One region of the Rummeliibacillus sp. JY-2-4R genome, then DNA from elsewhere that is predicted to be linked to it. Evidence: riboswitches for the same ligand, from Rfam matches in the RefSeq annotation. Region 1 holds a riboswitch; each other region holds the start of a gene.
What was found. A riboswitch is a leader RNA that binds a small molecule or an ion and turns the genes downstream of it on or off. The one in region 1 is predicted to bind thiamine pyrophosphate.

Region 2: it holds a riboswitch for thiamine pyrophosphate, as region 1 does, so the genes downstream of both, thiC (phosphomethylpyrimidine synthase ThiC) here and tenA (thiaminase II) in region 1, are expected to answer to the same signal.
Region 3: it holds a riboswitch for thiamine pyrophosphate, as region 1 does, so the genes downstream of both, ACWV26_RS02180 (ABC transporter substrate-binding protein) here and tenA (thiaminase II) in region 1, are expected to answer to the same signal.

What each region holds. Positions count from the first base shown of each region.
Region 1 is NZ_CM132623.1:3,838,130-3,845,041, forward strand. It holds gene ACWV26_RS18830 (MBL fold metallo-hydrolase) at 1-529, shown strand, start outside; gene ACWV26_RS18835 (TetR/AcrR family transcriptional regulator) at 557-1,132, shown strand; gene ACWV26_RS18840 (YrdB family protein) at 1,158-1,490, shown strand; gene thiE (thiamine phosphate synthase) at 1,578-2,201, opposite strand; gene thiD (bifunctional hydroxymethylpyrimidine kinase/phosphomethylpyrimidine kinase) at 2,188-3,012, opposite strand; gene thiM (hydroxyethylthiazole kinase) at 3,009-3,761, opposite strand; gene tenA (thiaminase II) at 3,748-4,431, opposite strand; TPP riboswitch at 4,495-4,592, opposite strand; TPP riboswitch at 4,647-4,745, opposite strand; gene ACWV26_RS18865 (VOC family protein) at 5,064-5,486, opposite strand; gene ACWV26_RS18870 (GNAT family N-acetyltransferase) at 5,922-6,428, opposite strand; gene ACWV26_RS18875 (NADPH-dependent FMN reductase) at 6,572-6,912, opposite strand, start outside.
Region 2 is NZ_CM132623.1:474,150-481,061, forward strand. It holds gene rpoN (RNA polymerase factor sigma-54) at 67-1,368, shown strand; gene ACWV26_RS02305 (small acid-soluble spore protein H) at 1,791-1,970, shown strand; TPP riboswitch at 2,214-2,328, shown strand; gene thiC (phosphomethylpyrimidine synthase ThiC) at 2,481-4,265, shown strand; gene ACWV26_RS02315 (BlaI/MecI/CopY family transcriptional regulator) at 4,565-4,978, shown strand; gene ACWV26_RS02320 (M56 family metallopeptidase) at 4,982-5,824, shown strand; gene ACWV26_RS02325 (DsbA family protein) at 5,875-6,528, shown strand; gene ACWV26_RS02330 (disulfide oxidoreductase) at 6,518-6,912, shown strand, end outside.
Region 3 is NZ_CM132623.1:436,700-443,611, forward strand. It holds gene ACWV26_RS02160 (hypothetical protein) at 1-744, opposite strand, end outside; gene ACWV26_RS02165 (IDEAL domain-containing protein) at 959-1,423, shown strand; gene ACWV26_RS02170 (hypothetical protein) at 1,812-2,600, shown strand; gene ACWV26_RS02175 (hypothetical protein) at 3,185-3,949, shown strand; TPP riboswitch at 4,019-4,128, shown strand; gene ACWV26_RS02180 (ABC transporter substrate-binding protein) at 4,272-5,276, shown strand; gene ACWV26_RS02185 (thiamine-binding protein) at 5,291-5,581, shown strand; gene ACWV26_RS02190 (ABC transporter permease) at 5,581-6,327, shown strand; gene ACWV26_RS02195 (ABC transporter ATP-binding protein) at 6,329-6,912, shown strand, end outside.

The DNA.
Region 1 (6,912 bases):
TATCGCAAACATTGTTCTGACACATGCTCATGGTGATCATGTTGGTTCCTTGGATACGTTAAAGGCTTTACTACCAAATGTCACTGTAAGTATTTCGAAGCGTGATGCTCGATTGTTAAATGGAGATAAAACACTTTTGGATGGTGAACCAACTTCACCAATTCGAGGTGGCGTTCCAAAGAAAATTCAAACAAAACCTGATATATTGCTGAAAGACGGAAATCTTATAGGTTCACTTGAAGTTGTCACAGCCTCAGGACACACACCTGGTTCTATTGCGTTATTCGATACAAGATCTGGCAACTTAATTGCTGGTGATGCTTTTCAAGTTAGAGGTGGCATAGCCGTTTCAGGCGTTATTAAACCAACATTCCCATTTCCAGCCTTCGGAACTTGGAATAAAGAATTAGCAATTGAAAGCGCAGAAAAACTTCTAAGTCTAAATCCCAGTTTGTTAGCAGTTGGTCATGGAGATATGATTGAAAAACCTGTGCAGGTTATAAAACGCGCTATTATTGAAGCTTCTTAGGCTTGGAGGAAAGGAAGTTAAGCAAATATGGCCATTCGAAAGAAGTTGGATTTTAATGCGATTCTTCTAAAAACAACAGAACTAGTTGACGCAAAGGGGCTAGACAAATTATCTTTTAGTTTACTTGCCAAAGAACTACAGATTCGTCCACCTTCCTTATATAATCATGTCAATAGTCTTGCACAATTGAGACAGTCATTAGCTATTTGTGGTCTAAAAAAACTTTATGAATACATGACCCATGCAGCGATAGGAAAATCAGGCGATGAAGCCATTCGATCAATCAGTCATGCCCATGTTCAATTCGTTAGAAACCATCCAGGTCTTTACGAAGCAACAACGCGATTTCCAGATAAAGAAGATAAAGAATTGCAACATCAACAACAACTAATCGTAGAGCTTGTAACGAAAGTTTTAGCATTTTATAACTTACAAGAGGAAATGGAAATTCATACTGTAAGAGGATTACGCAGTATTCTTCATGGATTTACGTCAATTGAACAATCAGGTGGGTTTGAAATACCCTTAGATATTGACCAAAGCTTTACAATATTGATTGATACTTTTATAAAAGGAATACATTCTATTGCAAATGAAGGCTGAAGATTAAATAGAAAGAGGTCCAAAAATGTTTGAGATGATGAATATTGGATTACGCCTATTTATCGAACTATTTGGTCTTTTGATATATGGTTATTGGGGATTTCAAGTGGGAAATACAGCTATTCAAAAAAGTATATTTTGCATTTCAGTTCCACTAATGGTTGCAATAATTTGGGCTATGTTTGGTTCACCTAACGCAAGTTTCACGTTACCTATAGCAGCCCATTTCGTAGTAGAAATGATCATTTTCCTACTGCCTGTTGTGTTATTGATAAACGTTAATAAAGTCGTTCTAGCATATGTTTTCGGTGGAATTTTCATTGTAAATAAAATAGTTCTTCTCTATTATGGTTCATAAAATTATTGCCTTATATAAACAAAACAATAGATCAATACCACTTTCGGAGTTCTTACTCATAGAAAGTGGTATTGGTATTTATATAATTTAATTATTCAAAAAGGCTTGTATCGTTTTATTCCGATTTGTACTATGGCAGATAGCTGAAATTACAGCTACTCCATCAGCTCCAGCTTGTCGTACTTCTGGCACTGTTTGTTCTGTAATTCCACCGATTGCAACAATCGGAAATTCTGGATACATTACTCTTGCCTCGTGCAAAAAAGTTACGCCTGCAGGTTTCTTTGCATCAGTTTTAGATTTGGTTTCATAAATCGGGCCAATCCCAACATAATCTGCAAATCCTAAAACAGCTTGTTCTAATTCATCTTTTGTATGAACTGAAACGCCTACAATTTTGCCTTCAAATTTTGTACGTATCTTTTTGAGAGCAATATCGTCCTGTCCCACATGTACCCCGTCAGCGTTGATCTTCAAAGCAAGTTCTACATCATCATTTACAATAAAAGGAACACGATAGTGCTTACATAACATTTGGCAGGCTAATGCAAACTGCTCAAGTTCTTGCCCTTTTAATGCACCATCACCTTTTTCACGTAATTGGAAAAAGGTGATTCCTGCTTTAAGCGCTTCTTCTAACACATCGAGCGGACGATCAACGCAATTCTGCGTCCCCATTATAAAGTAAACCGATAAATCATTTCGATTCAACAACTATCACCTCACAAATTCCGTTTCCATTTTGATAGGCAAAGTGATTTGTTGGACCATGGCCATGACCAATGTTTAAAGGATTTTGAATAGCTAATTGCACAAACTTCTTTGCTTCAATAATTGCTTCACGGATAGTATAACCTCGTCCCAAAAATGCAGTAACAGCAGACGAAAATGTGCAGCCAGTTCCATGTGTATGTTTTGTATCAATGCGCTTTGTTGTCATGGAGAATGAAGTGCCATCTTGGAAGTAAACCGTATCAATTGCATCGATTCCTTCTAAATGTCCACCTTTCATCACAACACAAGCTACGCCCATATCAAGAATTACTTTAGCAGCGCGTTCTATATCGTCTGCTGATCTGATAGTAACTCCACTAATTTCCTCTGCCTCTGGAATATTTGGTGTAAGTACTGTGGCTAAAGGTAACAATGAAGATTTTAAAGCATTCACCGCTTCCGTTTGAAGAAGCGATGCACCACCTTTTGCAATCATGACTGGATCTATAACAAGCTGAATATCTTGATCCTTTAGGCTCTTTGCAACAGCTTCAATAATTTCTGAAGAAAAAAGCATCCCTGTTTTAACAGCTTTTACAGGTAAATCTTGTATTACCACTTCTATTTGCTGTTGAACAAATTCAGCAGATGTAGGGAAGATTCCTTCCACACCCAATGTATTTTGTGCTGTTAAGGCAGTGATTGCAGATGTACCAAAGACATCGAGCTCTTGAAATGTTTTTAAGTCCGCTTGAATTCCTGCGCCTCCACTACTATCTGATCCAGCTATAGTCATTACTATGTTCATCGTTGTTCACCTCTAGAAATATCATGTAATGCATTTAGAACTTCCACTTGGAAAGAGCCAAGTTGATTTGTTGTTGAGGCAAGCTCTGCAACAGTTTTATAGTCTTGCAAAACATCACGTAAAACAGTCAATGGATCACCCTCTACTGCTAATGCTCCACTACAAACAGCACTCAGCAAGCAGCCTGTTCCTGTTACTTGTGTCATTAACAAATTTCCTCCATCGACACTATACGTTTGCTCTCCATTCGTTAAAATATCTGAAGGACCCGTTACAATCACCATGCAATTAAACTTTTGCGCAACTTGTTTGGCTACCTTTTCAACATCGATTTCACCAATGCCGCTATCTACACCTTTCGCTTGCCATTTTACACCTGCAATACTTGCTAGTTCACCAGCATTACAACGGATTAAATTAAATTTCACTGTTTGCAGTAATTCCTGTACAGTTTGTTGCCTGTAAGTTGTAGCCCCTACGCCAACTGGATCAAGAACAACGGGTATTCTTTTCTCATTTGCTTTACGACCTGCAAGCAGCATCGCTTCCTTTGTACGTGAATTGATTGTTCCAATATTAAGTAATAATGCGGATGCGTTTGAAACCATTTCTTCTACTTCTGACGCTTCATCCGCCATTACAGGAGAAGCACCTATTGCAAGGAGGCCATTCGCTGTAAAATTTGCTACAACATAATTCGTAATACAATGAACAAGCGGGCTTGCCTTTCGAATTTTAGATATACTCATAATTTGCCACTTCACCTTTCCAATCTTCTAATGTCCAAGGCATCTCCCAAAACTTCCACTCATAATAGCAACTCTTTTTGAAGTGTGCTTTAAATAGCTGAACTTTTTCGGGTTGTTCTTCCGCAAAACGATTCATCATGGATTTTTGTAATTCGATTTTTTCTTCATAATCCGGGTTGCTATACATGGCAATCCATTCTTCATAAAGCTTGATACCAGGTTTTAGATCTTTGTACTTTTCTCCAATCTCTTGGTACAACCAAGGACATGGGAACATGGCTGCAAAGGCTTCCGCAACATCACCATTATAAGCTGCATTGTACATATGGCTTACATAGTTGTATGCGGCTGGTGCTGGTTCAAATATTTCAAGTTCATGTTCAGTAACACCAAGCTCTTTAAATACTGTACGATGTAATTCAAGCTCAGCTTCATTGATATAACGCGCGTTTTCTAGAAAATATGTCGTGTCTTCATTTGTATTAGCCTTTGATGCCGCAATAGCAAGCACTTTCGTATAATGCTTTAAATAAAAGGCATCTTGCATCATATAAAACTTAAATTTTTCAATTGGCAATGTACCCTCAACCAATCCTTTGACAAACGGATGTTCAAAGCTTCCTTCGAAGTATAAATCTGTCTCTTTTCTTACTTCCTCACAAAATGTCATTCTAAGTCCTCCTCGTGAATTACCGTAGAATGCAAAAAGTCTCTATGTATCGACATAGAGACTTTAAAGTTAGTCATTGCTCCCTACGTCAGTATTAACTGTCAGGTTCTAAGGGTCAGGTTTTACCTTCTCAACACAAAAGTGTCCCCCCGCATAAATATTTGGTTGGGTACAAAAAAGCTCGCTAAACTAAGCGAGCTACTGTACAAAAGTTACTATTTATGTACTTTGCTCCCTACGCCAGTGTTAACTGCCAGGTTCTAAGGGTCAGGTTTTACCTTCTCAACGCGATTCACGTTCCCCTGCAAATATTTAAGTTGGCTTTATCGTAGCATTTATCATGCAGCTACTCAAGGATAAATTTACCTTTTATCCCGCAGTAACGGGCAGTAAGATTCCCACCTTAAGGTTTAGAAATTTCAAAGAAGTGCAAGGTTGTGAAAAAACTGCCCGTAAAAGCCTGATTGGTAAGATACAGTGAAACTTACCGATGCGTTAGCAGAGGTCTAGTTGAACCAATCGGGTTCGTACTGTCGATTGATTGCAAGCGTACGCTTGTGATCTTAGCGACAGTAGAACGGGACTAACAATCAGTGGGAGTGAACCCCAATGATTGAAGTTTCATTTTCACTTTATTCTTCACCAATACCAGAGGTGTTCATCAAGACAATTCTCCATCCATCTGGGTCTTCAATTGTAACGCCGGATTCTTCCCAATAACCGTTCTCTGGTTTAACAGGACCATACCCCATATTTTTTAACCTATATGTGATTTGTTCAATTGTTTTATGGTCAGGAATATAGAAGACTAGCAGATTATCCTTTGTAGGAGCTGGACAGGGACTACCATCTCTATGTTGAGTGAATTCTAAATGATAGTCAAAGCCAGGAAGTCCAATCATTACCCCTGTATATCCCCTGTGCCCCTCAAATGAGCCGATATTTTTCAACCCTATTCCTTTGCAATAGAAATCCACTACTTTTTCAAGTTGATCGGTTGGGCGTGCAATTCTAATTTGTGCTACTTTCATTCCATTTGGCCAATTACTATCCATCCCTTCATCCCCTTGTCTCTCATCTATATTTTTAAAAATTTACCAATTAACTACTAAGCATTATAACAAAGGATGAATAGAAGTACCTTCAGCAATTAGGCTGATTCGAATACAAATCTAATATTCCACTTTGGAATCAAAATCCCTTTTTCAATAATATCTCTACAATCAAATTCTCTGTTATCCTCGTGTAAAGGAGCTGATTAAATGAGTAAATGGAATGCAGTTTTATATGATCAAAAACACGAGTTTGTTTCGAAATTTGGTGGCGGTTTAGTTGAAGTACTTGCACCCAAAAAGGAGAAACTATTTTAGATTTAGGCTGCGGGTAGATTGTGTAATAAAGCGTTTTTCTGCTGTTTCCCCAAAATTCTCTGTTTTAGCTGCCATTATAAAAGTTCTTAACCATTCAGTTTCCATAGACCCTCCTAGTATTTAAATACATTTATAGTAGAAAACCGTAGTATCTAAATTGCCATTAGCAGATTTTGCATACAAAGGAATTCTCCCTGCTTCCATAAAGCCTAAAGATTGATATAACTTATTTGAAGGATCTCCTTCTCTAGTATCGAGTAAGATAAGTGATCTATTTTCTAATTTTGCTTGTTTTTCTGCAATTTGCATAAGTTGACGCCCAATCCCTGATCTTCTGAACTGAGGATGGGTCATTAATTTTCCAATCTCTGCTCTGTGGGTGCCATTTTGTCTTGATTCTAAGAATAATTGAATGCTCCCTACAATTTGACCGTCCATTCGTGCAACAAATAATTTAACAGTCGAATTTAATACATTTTTCCAATAATAAACTGCATCTTCAAGTTTTAAAGGTGGTAAAAAACCGATTGATGCCCCTTCATCCACAACTTCCTTTAAAAGGCTTGAAAGTTCAATTATCTCTTTATCCATAAATTTCAATTCTTCTATTTCCACATAATTTTTCAAATGTGATCCTCCTTAAATTTTTATCATTTTATTTTACATACTATTCGGATAATTAGCATTAGAGAATGTTAAAGTTTATCATATAAAAAAGATGGCATTTCTACATTAGTAGAACACCATCTCTTCATAAAACTTATTTACTTTTAAAGATACATTCTCATCCATTCCATATAGTTACCAACTACGGATTCTAAGAATTTCACTGTACCTTCATCTGTTAAGTTTCCTTCAGCGTCAAATTTAGTATGAGCTGCTCCAACATATACTTCGTTTCCTTGTAGAACAGGTGAGCCAAGACCTTGTGCAAATAAAATATCGCGTAAATGCATTTGTGCTTTTACTGTTCCAAGAATGCCCATTGACGCACCCATAATCCAAGATGGTTTACCAATCATCACTTTATCTACACGTGATAACCAGTCAATTGCATTACCAAGGACGCCTGGGATAGATGAATTATATTCTGGTGTTACCCAAAGAACAG
Region 2 (6,912 bases), 680 kb from region 1:
CTCGTAATATTACATAAATGGTGAAGCAGGTTCTTTATTATGCTGTTCGAGAGGAGATAAGTGCGTATGAATTATCATTTAACTCAGAATTTAGCATTAACACAAAAATTATCGTTAACACCAACAATAAAGCAATCACTGGCTATTTTAGGTATGAACTCTCAGGAAGTTCTACAATTGGTAGAGGAGATGCTAGAGGAAAATCCATTTCTATCACATGAAAATAAATTATTATATCGTTTAATGAAAGAAGATAAAACTATCACTCGTAAATTTTGGGGAAGTTCATCAAAAGATACTTTTTATACAATTGCTACCTCTAGCGGTGGCATGGAGGAGTATTTACGCGACCAACTTTTATTAGAAAAAGAATGTAAAGGGAAGAAACGTCAAGGCTTGCTTTATTTAATACAAAACTTGACTGATCGTGGCTACTTAAAATGTTCTTTAGAGGAAATGCAGGCGAGATTTGAATTGACATCTGATGAGGCTACGAGTGTGTTAAAGGTACTACAAAGCTTTGAACCGGCTGGCATCGGTGCACGGTCCGTATCTGAATGTCTGCAATTACAATTACGCTCTTATTCCTGTATTCCACCTTACACCGAGTCAATTGTTATTCACCATTTAGAGCAAGTAGCAGCAGGAGACTTGAAAGCACTTTGTACAATTTATAATTGTAGTACAGATGAAATTCGTGATGCAATTGACTTTATTAAATCGTTAAACCCATATCCAGTAGATAATTTTTCTAATGAAGAAAGTCATTATATTGTGCCGGATTTAACTGCTCGTTTTTACAATGGAGAAGTTATATTAACCGTCAATGATTCTATTACTTCCGGTTTAATTATTGATGAAATGATGGAAGAGAATTATTTAGATGATGAATCCAAAATGAAGAGAAACGAGGCACTCTTGTTAAAGACCGGTATAGACAAGCGTTCGGCTACTCTATATCGAGTAAGTTTAGCAATTTTAGAAGCACAGCCTACATTTTTAGAACACGGTATCAAAGCACTGGGTTCGTTGAAGTTGGCCGATATTTCAAAAGTTGTAGGACTTCATGAATCTACTGTTTATCGAACGATACGTGGTAAATATATTGATACTCCTCATGGTTTATTCCAAATGAAAGATTTATTTATGAGAGGTTTAAAAAATTCTACAGGATTCGACCAAAGTATTCAATTGATAAAGAATCGTATTAAAGAACTTATTGCGATGGAGGATAGAACTCATCCTTACTCTGATCAAACTCTTTCAAATATCCTTAGACAGGAAAATATAGAGATAGCTCGCCGTACGGTTGCCAAATACCGTCAAAAAATGGGAATAAAAACAGCTAAAGAACGTTTTTTAACTTAAGGGATATCCATTTACTTTATTCAATTTGCTACTCGTTGGTATAGTTACTTATATTTCTTATCGGTGCTCTGATTATAATCACTTTAAGTATCGGTAATAATCCATCTACAATGCTAATAAGTAATGGAGCACTATCAAAAACACGCTTCAATTGACTAAAAGATTTCTATGAAGTTAATTATCTCGGTCCGAATAGACTGCAACGGATATTAAAGGTTCTAAAGGTAATAGTGGGCGAATGATCAACCCTTTCAAAGCAGCCATTAATTTATTTACTAAAGCATCTTTTTCTTATTAAAATCTATTGTTTAATAGTTATGGAGAAAATCAGCTTACACATGGAAGTAGACAATTACAACATGTATATCTAAGTTATTTGAAACAAATAGTATAACTATTAAAGTCAAAAGGAGGTGGCTACAATGGACGCACAACGAGCACAAGAAATTTCTTCTTCGCCAATTATGGCGAATGTAACCTTTAATGGAGAGGGTATTTACATTGAGCATGTGGATCGACATAATGGAACAGCTACAATCCATTTCCTAGATGATCCAAATAATAAAAAAAGCGTATCTGTAACAAGCTTAAGTGAACAATAATTTATCCGTAATTCCCACAATAAACCTCCACCTTCTGAGTGGAGGTTTTACGTTTGATTAACTTTAGTTGGATTCTCCTTCTTCTTTACAATAAAATGACGCTTTCTTTATCTTAAGAAAGGCGACAAAATTTGAAGAAGTTACTCTAATGTTTATCTTTCCCCAGCCTCATCCACTTCGCTTATTTTCAAATTTATCTTTTAATTCAATAAAGTATAATGTATAATAAAACCAAAATTGAATAGAAATAACTAGGGGAGTCCAATAAGTTGGGCTGAGAAAGAAACACGTTGAAGTTTCTTGACTCTTGGGACCTGATCTGGTTCATACCAGCGTGGGGAAGTTAGAAGCATCATTTTAGTTATACTACTTCTGTATACATATTAGCCGGGTCCAGCCATTTATTGGACACCGGCTTTTTTATATACTTCATAAGCTTGTATAAGCTCTCCACTTGTTTTGTTCTATATCTCGTCCTTCTATTCGAAAAAGGAGAGATTAACTATGTCAATGTCAACTTCTTCATCTAGCAAACAAAGTATTTCCATCATGTCTAATTTTCCAGGGAGCAAAAAAGTATATGTAACAGGCTCTAGACCTGACATTAAAGTTCCAATGCGTGAAATTGAGTTAAGCCCGACAACCGGAGCGTTTGGAGAAGAGGAAAATTCTCCAGTACGTGTGTATGATACTAGCGGACCTTATACAGACCCTGATTATTCTGTCGACATTACTAAAGGTCTTCCTGCCATTCGAAGTTCATGGATTCAAGAACGAGGAGATGTTGAGGAATATGATGGTCGTGTAATCAAGCCAGAAGATAATGGTTATAAAGATGAAAACGATCCTCGCACGACTCATAACGTATTTCCAGGATTAAAGCGGAAACCGTTACGTGCTAAAAAAGGGAAAAATGTTACACAACTTCATTATGCAAGAAAAGGAATTATCACGCCTGAAATGGAATTTATCGCAATTAGGGAAAATATGAAACCTGAATTCGTAAGGGATGAAGTTGCAAAAGGTCGAGCAATTATTCCTTCTAATATCAACCACCCAGAATCGGAACCAATGATAATAGGTCGAAACTTTCATGTGAAAATTAATGCGAATATTGGCAATTCTGCTGTTTCATCTTCTATCGAAGAAGAGGTTGAAAAAATGACCTGGGCAACACGCTGGGGGGCTGATAATATTATGGATTTATCAACCGGCAAAAACATCCACACTACACGGGAGTGGATTATCCGTAATTCATCGGTTCCTGTTGGCACTGTCCCAATTTATCAGGCACTCGAAAAAGTAAATGGTGTTGCTGAAGATCTTACCTGGGAGGTTTACCGTGATACCTTAATTGAACAAGCAGAGCAAGGTGTTGATTACTTCACCATTCATGCTGGTGTTCTTTTGCGATATGTCCCGCTAACAGCTAAACGTGTAACAGGTATTGTATCTCGCGGTGGGTCTATCATGGCACAATGGTGTCTATACCATCACAAAGAAAGTTTTTTATACACACACTTTGAAGAAATCTGTGAAATCATGAAATCCTATGATGTTGCATTCTCTTTAGGGGATGGTTTACGTCCTGGGTCTATTGCAGATGCGAATGATGAAGCACAGTTTGCAGAATTAGAGACTCTTGGAGAGCTAACAAAAATTGCTTGGAAGCATGATGTACAGGTGATGATTGAAGGGCCCGGGCACGTGCCGATGCACCTTATTAAAGAAAATATGGATAAACAATTGGAAGTGTGTCAGGAAGCACCATTCTACACACTTGGACCTCTTACGACGGATATCGCTCCTGGTTATGATCACATTACATCTGCGATTGGAGCTGCAATGATTGGTTGGTATGGAACAGCGATGCTTTGTTATGTAACGCCAAAAGAACATTTAGGTTTACCGAATAGAGATGATGTTCGTGTAGGGGTTGTCACATATAAAATTGCTGCACATGCTGCTGATTTGGCAAAAGGACATCCAGGAGCACAAAAAAGAGATGATGCCTTATCAAAAGCTCGTTTTGAATTCCGTTGGAGAGATCAGTTTAATTTATCTTTAGACCCTGAACGTGCAATCGAATATCATGATGAAACATTACCTGCTGAAGGTGCAAAAACAGCACATTTCTGTTCTATGTGTGGACCTAAATTTTGCAGTATGAGAATCTCTCAAGATATTCGTAATTTTGCAAAGGAAAAAGAACTAGATACGAAGGAAGCTATTGAATTAGGTATGAAGGAAAAAGCTGAACAATTTAAGCAATCTGGTGGTAAGATATATCAATAATTTTCATATGAAATAAAGCAAAGAAATGCCACAAACAACCTTGCCCTAATTACTTAGTTGAGGCAAGGTTGTTTAACTTTCTATTTTTAACTATTAGCTGTGAGGATTTCAGACACTTAATATCGTGTATACTAGCTTATCTCATGTAAATAATCGCCCAGAAACCGTGAAATCTCAGCTCTCAAACATGAATAAAACCCCACCTCAAAAAATCTCCTCAATTTCAAACTACCATTCTATTGACTCTCCCTCCATCTAACACTACAATGGGTAATGTAACGAAGTGAGGTGTCCAAATCATGAATATTCGTAAGTTCAAAATGCATGAAAGTGGATTGAATCGATTTTTTGGTCCACTGGAAGCGAAGATTATGGACGTTTTGTGGAGCAACTGTGAGATGACCATCAAGGATGTCCAACACGCGCTTGAGAAAGAAAAGGCAACGAACTTCAACACGGTGATGACAGTCATGAATCGACTAGTGGAGAAGGGGATTCTTCAAAAAAGAACAGAAGGAAGATCCTCGATGTACAAGCCTGTTCAGACGAGATGCGAGTTTTTGGATACGCAGTCCAAGGAAATGACTAACGAGCTCATGGACGAGTTCGGCAATGTCGTGGTAAGTCATATGCTTGATGCATTGGAAGATGTGGATGATGAGCTTGTTGCGAAACTTGAGATGAAGATTAAAGAATTGAAAAAGGATCGCTAGCCTATGGAAAAACGACAATCTACTTTTATGTTATTCGTGTCGCTTTTAATTTCGGGAACTATTTTTGTTCAAATGGCTTTATACGTAGCAGCTTATTTTGCTGGTTGGCAGATGAAATTCAACCTTGTTGAAGTATGCCACAGCACGCTAAAAGCAATAGGCATGTCATCGCTTGAATATGCACTCGATGCACTCGTTGTCTATACGCTACTCTTTACATTTTGGAAATTCACGTCGCAACTGTTTCACGCGATGAAAATGAAAAGGAAATTCCAGCAATATCAAGATACTTCGCAATCGCTTAAACTAAACGAGCATTACAGTACCAAAAACATCATGGTCATTTCATATCCAGTGCCGCTCGCAATTACGATGGGATTCATTTCACCGAAAGTGATTATCTCAACAGGATTGATGAATCTATTAAATCAAGACGAACTAGACGCTGTAATCTATCATGAAATGTATCACCAAAAGAACTATGACCCTTTGAAAATATTTTTGCTATCGCTGTGCGCATCGACTTTTGTCTACATACCGATTTTGAAATGGTTCAACCAAAAATATCGAATCATTCAAGAAATCATGGCAGACAATTTAGCGACTGAAAAACAATCGACTTCGATGTACATTGGCAGCGCATTGTTGAAAATGTTGAAAGCAGGGAAGGCAGAGCCGATGCCATTTATCTATGCATCGTTTGCCGATACGTCAGTCAATTACAGAATTGAATATATGCTCAACCCTTTGAAAGAATTTCAAATAAAGATACCAACTGAAATGGCCTTCAGATCATTTACGATTTTTGGCTTAATCTGTGCCTTTTTTATTTACGCGCTTGCGTAAATTTTTTACCCAATTACACTACATCACGTAGTTTATAAAGGAGTTTAAACATGTCTAAGAAAATATTTTGGATTATCGGCATTATCGCCGTATGTGTGATTGCCCTTATTGTGATTAATGGACAAAGTGGGAAATCAGGAAAATCATCCGCAGCAATTGACTACACAAATCAACCATTTTTAGGGGACAAAGATGCACCAGTTGAAATCGTGGAATTCGGCGATTACAAATGTCCTCACTGCGGCGAGTTTAACAAAAGCGTAGTACCATATCTAGACCAACAATTTATTGAAACAGGAAAAGCAAAACTATACTTCATGAACTATGCGTTTATCGCACCTGATTCAAAAACTGCAGCACTATTTGCAGAAACTGTTTATCAACAACTTGGCAACGAAAAATTCTGGAAGTTCCATGATTTACTATTTGCCAACCAAACAACAAAAGACGGTAAAGAAAACTTAATGACAGAAGACTTTTTGAAAACTGTCTTAAAACAAGTGGCTAGCGATGCTGAAACAGAAAAAGTTGTGAAAGCATTCAGTGATAATAAGGCGCAAAAAGCATTTGACCAAGATATGAAAACGGCGAACAAACTAAAAGTACAAGCAACACCTGCTATCTACATTGGTGGCAAAGAATTCAAAGGCCAAACAATGGATGATTTTAACAAGATGGTAGAAGAGGCAGCAAATGCTAAATAAACCGCTATTACTAGCATGGATTACATCAATTATTGCCATGGGAGGAAGCCTATTCTTCAGTGAATATATGGGCTTCATCCCGTGCGACTTTTGCTGGTATCAACGCATTATGATGTATCCACTCGTTATTATCTTAGGAGTCGCCTTTTATCATAACGATCAAAAGATTTACAGATATGTCCTACCTATTTCAATAATAGGAATGATTACAGCCGGCTATCACTACGCATTGCAAAAAATTCCGTCCATGCACGAATTCGCAACATGCACAAGCGGCGTTCCATGCTCAGGCCAATACATCAATTGGCTAGGCTTCATCACCATCCCATTCCTATCGCTTATCGCGTTTATCATCATCACCATCACGATGATTATACTTTTGAA
Region 3 (6,912 bases), 640 kb from region 1:
TTTTTGCAAAGTATCATAAAAAGGATCCGTCGCAAAAAGACGAGATTTTGAAGAGGTTACTCGAATGTGCTCCTTCACTTTCTCGGATTCATGCTCTATAAACTGGGTGTAATACGTTTTATATGATTCAGAAGTTGGTTCTAAATGCTTCCAAGTATGTGATAGTAGCGCTATATGTGTAAATAACTTATACAAACTTTGCCACTCACGTTCAAGTGGTGTTTGCTGATTAATTTGACGTTCCATATCTGCAAAAATACTCTCAATTAAATATGGATTGAAAGAAGATTGATTATATAAATTTGCTTTATAGATATTTTGCACAAGTCGTAACCAAGCTTCAGGGGATCGTTCTTCCTTCAAAAATTTTAATTGTGAAGTCTTTTTTGAACGAAAATTATCAAGAAAGGAAGATAAGGAATCAATATATTGATATAACACGAATAGGGCCGCCAACTTATGACGACACCATTTATTTTTCGGACAATCGCAAGTTAAACTATCAGTATTTATATGAAATGTAACATTCGTAGGTGTTGCATCTTGCACAACAAACGAAATCACATTACGTTCTTCACTAAAAGATGTAACTTTCACATAGTTGTGACGGGCCAAAAATGCAGCGCGTCGAATTAATTCTTCATCTTCAGCGTTTGAAGCATCAAGATCTAAGCCAATTTGGGCCATTTGATTACGAATAAAATCCTCGTAACTTTTGGCAATATCAGAAATATTCGTATTCATAGCATTCGCTCCTGCAAAAAAACTTTCCTTTCATTATAAAGCTTTTTAAGGCTATCCGTAAATGCAAAAGGAATTATTTCGTTAGAAGTCCAATTATATATTGGTTAAAGATAGGGAGTGTTCAGTATTTACGAGAAATATTTTTGTGTCACTTAAAGGTATTCCGTGATATTATATTAATAATCAGAATATTCCTTCAAAGGAGGGGCTTTGCATGTTAGAAGTGAAAAGAATGGAACCATTCTACACGAAACGAGATGGAGCGCGTTTGAAAATGGTGTTTGCGTACCAATACTTCTCCATTGTAAAGGATGAAGAGCTATTCCATTTCATCCCTGTAGAAGGAAAAGAAATTGTGATTAACTTAACTTCGTTGAAAATTGAAAACCTATCAGAAGTCTTCGTATTCCAAAAAGGAAGCAGGTTTATACGTTTACCTTTATATCAATTATTACTTGTTTCGAATATTAATGACCATCTTGAACTCATACTAGATGAACTTGAACTGAAAAGAGGTGTGCAACTCTTAAACGCGCCATCAGAAATCGACGTTCTAATTGAAGAACTGGAAGATTGCAACCGCTTGCGCCTAATCGATCATGCCTTAGCTACAGGCGACAAAGAACTATTCCATCAACTAGCTAAAGACTTAAAAACTACGGAGGACAAAAAGAGTTGAATAAGCAATTCCCATAGAAAGCACCTACTCATTCGTTAAACTGACTAGGTGCTTTTTGATTTCTAAATTTCCATTCAGAAAACATTCCCCTAAAAAATACATCCCCATATATTAAAAGTGACAAAGAATTAGCACACAATAAAAATAATATGCTCAATACTTTGAAATGTACCCTTATTTATGAAAATTTAATCTAAAATTTTGAATTTAAAAGAGAGCATATTTGCTTGAATCGTTCTAGAGAGGACTTAAATTATTATCAGCGTGGATAAACCAATGAAACCGTGGATTAGTTAGTTGGAACGAAGGATAAAGACTTTAAAGCCAAAGCACGAAAGAGAGGCCTATTTGCCACGACCAAAGGGAACCTTAACGAAAAGGTTGGTGAATGATGAGCGAAAACGTGTATTCAGTTATGCAGTATTTGCCTATAAACGCAAAGCTATTAGTACTACCAAATAAAGGACCTGCAATTTTATTAGCAGATTTAGACGGAGATTGGATCAATGAGCTAATCATTGCTTATCACTATCAAAATGAAAATTACCTAATGATATTGAAATGGTCGCACGGAAATTGGATACCGATTTTAAATAGTAAAGGAGCAGGATATGGCATAACTGATTTACAGGCGGTCCCTCTTACAAGGCCCGGCGTTAACACGTTGATAGTCGGTTGGCGAATTGGGAGCATTTGGTCGAAACTGGATTTATTGCAATGGATGAATCATCAATTTGTCCATCTGCCGACAAATAATATTGTGTACAGTAAGTTAGAAGTGGAAGACATGCCAGGAAAATATGGTCGCGATGGCCAGTTTGAAATGGCAGTCTGGGTACACGATACAGGGGAGGCCTACAAAGTACAGGTTTACCGACTTAACGGTTTAGTGTGGTCGGTTGCAAAAGATGCTTATCCATATTATTTCAAAAAAGTAGCAGCTTTTTATAAAAAGCAATTACAAAAAGATGATTACTCGTTTTACTGGTACTACTTAGCAGATGCTCAAATGAAGGCCGGTGAACTAGACCAAGCACTTCAATCCATCAATAGGGCCTTAACATTTCCAGACCCCTATCCATCTAAAGAAAAAATGTTGGAATTGAAAAATGAAATAATTCAACGTCTCTACTCAAACCTATCATCCGCGGCACAAAAGAGAAGTCAACATAGATAATTACTGCCACCGCCAAGCGAGCAATCAGGGGGTTAATTAAGTATTCAGCAAGAGATCGTTCGTTAGTGGTGACTTAAAGTGTTTGGAACGTGACTGTAATTGAGAAAATAGCGAATAGACGGGTCGAATGAGCGAATTGGCCGGCGGAAAGGGCGAATAGAAACGCCAAAAGAGCGAATTGGATGGTGAAAAGAGCGAATTGGCAATGAAAATGAGTAATCAGTGGTTTAATTAAGTGTTCAGCGGAGATCGTTCGTTAGTGGTGACTTAAAGTGTTTAGAACGTAACTGTAATTTAGAAAATAGCGAATAGACGGGTCAAATGAGCGAATGGGAACTAGGAAAGGGCGAATAGAAACGCCAAAAGAGCGAATTGGATGGTGAAAAGAGCGAATTGGCAATGAAAATGAGTAAATAGGATGCCCACCAAATAGAGAATAGCAGTACTAAGAGAATATGGCTGATCCAATGAACGAATAGCCCGACCAAAATAGGCAAGAAACCAGCTCTAATCGCAAGTGAAATCACCCACTCCCAAGCATCTTCTCCTTTTGCGCATACATTAGATAAAAGGGGTGGATGAGAATGAGCGAAAGCGAAGATTGGTTGAGAGACACCTTGCCACCGTCAGCAACAGTTCTGGAATTGCGAAATGCCAATAGACCGGCGATTTTATTGGCAGATATAGATGGAGATCGAGTAAAGGAATTAATAGTTGCTTATCAATATCGAGGAGAAAATTTCCTTCTACTATTTAAGAAATACTACAATCAATGGTATCCAATTGTAGAGATTAAAGGGAAGGGATACGCGATAACAGATCTAATGGTTGTTCCACTTACGAACCGCGGAGTCAATACATTGGTTGTTGGCTGGCAAGTAGGAGAAATGCGATCACAGTTGTTTTTACTGCAATGGTATACCCATGGATTTAAGAATCTACTAACAGATAGTGTGGAATATAGTAAGTTATATGCGGAAGATATTTATGGTAGATACGGGAAGGACGGTCAATATGAATTGGCTGTTTGGATTCATGATATAGGGGAAGCCTTTAATATTAATGTGTATCGTTATCATAATGTGAGAGGACTTATGAAAGCGAATGATTTTTATCCAAGTTATTTCAAGCGAATTGCGACGAATTACAAGCAATTATTACAGACAGACAACTTTCCTTACTACTGGTACTATTTAGCGGACGCGCAGTTTAAGGCAAAAGAGTTCGATGAAGCACTCATTTCGATAGAAAATGCCTTAACGTTTTCAGATCCATATCCATCAAAAGAAAAAATGATGGAATTGAAGAATGAAATCATAAGTAAGCAAACGCAAATGGGGTCCTCATGAAAAAAGCCCTATCAATTTTCTTCCCATTTTTCGACTGTTTGGTATAATAGATTTAAGAGTTCAAGTGAATGAAGAATGTGGGGGAGCTGGTAATGCCAGCTGAGAATGTATCCAATAGGTACTGACCCTTAGAACCTGATCTGGCTAACACCAGCGGAGGGAACATCACCTAAAAATCAAAGTAAATGTAAAACAACGACTTTTAGAATGAATGTTAACGTCCGGAATGGTTCCGGGCGTTTTCTTTTTTCTTTATATGACTCGGGAAAACGGTTCTATGACAATTCATAGAACGTGTCAAAAAATAATGGGGGCAAGAATGATGAAAAAGTTATATGCATTTCTATTAGTTGCCATACTTGTACTGGCAGGCTGTTCATCGAAGAGTTCTAATAGTACAAAAGAAAAAGCAACTGATTCTAAGAAAGAACTAAAGAAAGTAACAGTCGTTTTAGACTGGACACCAAATACTAACCACACGGGTTTATATGTGGCAAAAGAAGAAGGATACTTTAAAAAACAAGGATTAGACGTTGATATAATTCAACCTGGTGATACAGGAGCAGATCAATTAATCGCAACAGGTAAGGCTGATTTTGGTGTTAGTTACCAAGAAGGCATTACACAAGCTCGCGTACAAGGGGTTCCGCTCGTATCAATTGCGGCCGTAATCCAACACAATACCTCTGGCTTCGCTTCACCTGTTGCCAAAAATATTAAATCACCTAAAGACTTTGAAGGTAAAACATATGGCGGATGGGGTTCACCTGTTGAAAAAGCCGTCATCGATTCATTGATGAAAAAGGAAAATGCAGATGTCAAAAAAGTTGATATTATCAATGCTGGCGACGCAGATTTCTTCACAATGGTTAAAAAAGATGTAGACTTTGCTTGGATTTATTATGGATGGACAGGCATTGAAGCAGAACTTCGTGGCGAAAAATTAAACATGATTTATTTAACAGACTATAGTAAAAAATTGGATTACTACACACCGGTTTTAGCAACAAATGAAAAAATGATTCAAAACGCCCCAGATACAGTAAAAGCATTTGTCAAAGCAGCTTCACAAGGATACGAATATGCGATTAAAAATCCAGACAAAGCAGCTGATATCTTAGTGAAAGCAGCACCAGATTTAAATCCGAAACTTGTGAAGAAAAGTCAAGAATGGCTTGCTGACAAATATCAAGACGATGCAAAACAATGGGGCGAGCAAAAACTTGAAGTATGGGAAAACTACGCAAATTGGATGAGTGACAGAGGTTTATTAGAAGGTAAATTCGATGCCAAAAAAGCATTCACCAATGAATTTTTACCAAAATAATGGAGGAATTTAAAATGGCCAATTCTTTAATTAGTGTTCAAATCATACCAAAAACTAAAAAGTACGAAGACGTCATTCCTTTTGTTGATGCAGCAATCAAAATCATCGATGAATCCGGCGTAAAATACGAAGTACACCCTCTAGAAACAACAATGGAAGGTGAAATGACCGAAATAATGAGCATCATCACGAAGATGAATGAAAAAATGATTGAATTGGGATGTGTCAACGTTATTACACAAGTAAAAATCCTGTACCAACCATCTGGCATAACAATGGATACACTTACGGAGAAATATCGCTAATGAAATGGCTACGGAACAATGGAGGGGCAATTTTTCTGCTCCTCTTTCTTTTAGCTTTATGGGAAATCATCGTAAGAATAACAGACACACCCGCATGGTTATTGCCGGCACCATCTAAAATTTTTGCAGAAGGCTTCAACGTGATTCCAACTTTTTCAGTAGATATTCTCGCAACGACAAAACTATCCATACTTGGCCTTGTCATTGGGAGTGTAGTTGGATTCGCAATTGCTGTAATTCTACATATTTTACCGATAGTCCAAAAGATGACGTACCCATTGCTCATACTATCGCAAAACATTCCAATTATTGTACTCGCACCATTGCTCATTATTTGGTTTGGTTTTGGTATGATGCCAAAACTTATTGTCATAGGACTTGTTTGTTTCTTCCCAATTGTTGTTGCAGCACTTGATGGCTTTAAAAACACGGCACCTGAGCTTAAATATTATATGCAAATGGCGGGTGCATCCAAGACGCAACTGTTTTGGAAACTGGAATTGCCTAATGCATTACCATCATTATTCTCAGGGTTGAAAATTTCAGCGACCTACAGTGTGATGGGAGCGGTCATTGCAGAATGGCTAGGGGCAAAACAAGGAATTGGCGTGTATATGACGTTATCGCAAGCATCATTTCGTACAGATCGCGTATTTGTCGCTATCTTCACAATCATGCTTTTAAGCGTACTTTTATTTGGCCTCATTCGCCTAATGGAAAAGATGTTCATAAAAGGCAGGGAATAAAATGTTATTAAATATGGAACATGTAAAGAAGCGCTTTGCTGATACAGAAGTCTTGCAGGACATCGAACTCCATGTAAAAGAGGGAGAATTCGTTGCGCTGCTTGGCCCTTCAGGAAGCGGGAAAAGTACGATTTTCAACCTGATTGGCGGCATTATAGAGCCTGATGAAGGAACGATTACCTTAAATAATCGAAAAATTCACGGCAAGCGTGGGCTAATCGGCTACATGCCACAACAATCATCCCTTTTCCCATGGAGAACGGTGCTTGAAAATGTAGTGCTTGTACAAGAACTTTCAGGAAAGGCAAATAAAGAAGAAGCAAGAGATTGGCTAGCAAAAGTTGGCCTGCAGGAATTTGAAAATGCTTATCCAAACGAGCTTTCAGGTGGCATGAAACAACGTGTTGCCTTTATCCGAGCAATGTTAAGCAAACAAAATCTTCTATGCCTTGATGAACCTTTCTCAAGCCTAGATGAGTTCACGAGAATCAATATGCAAAAATGGCTGCTCTCTGTATGGGAAGAAAACAGAAAATCTATTCTATTCGTCACTCACAGCATTGAAGAAGCGCTGTTTTTAGCAGA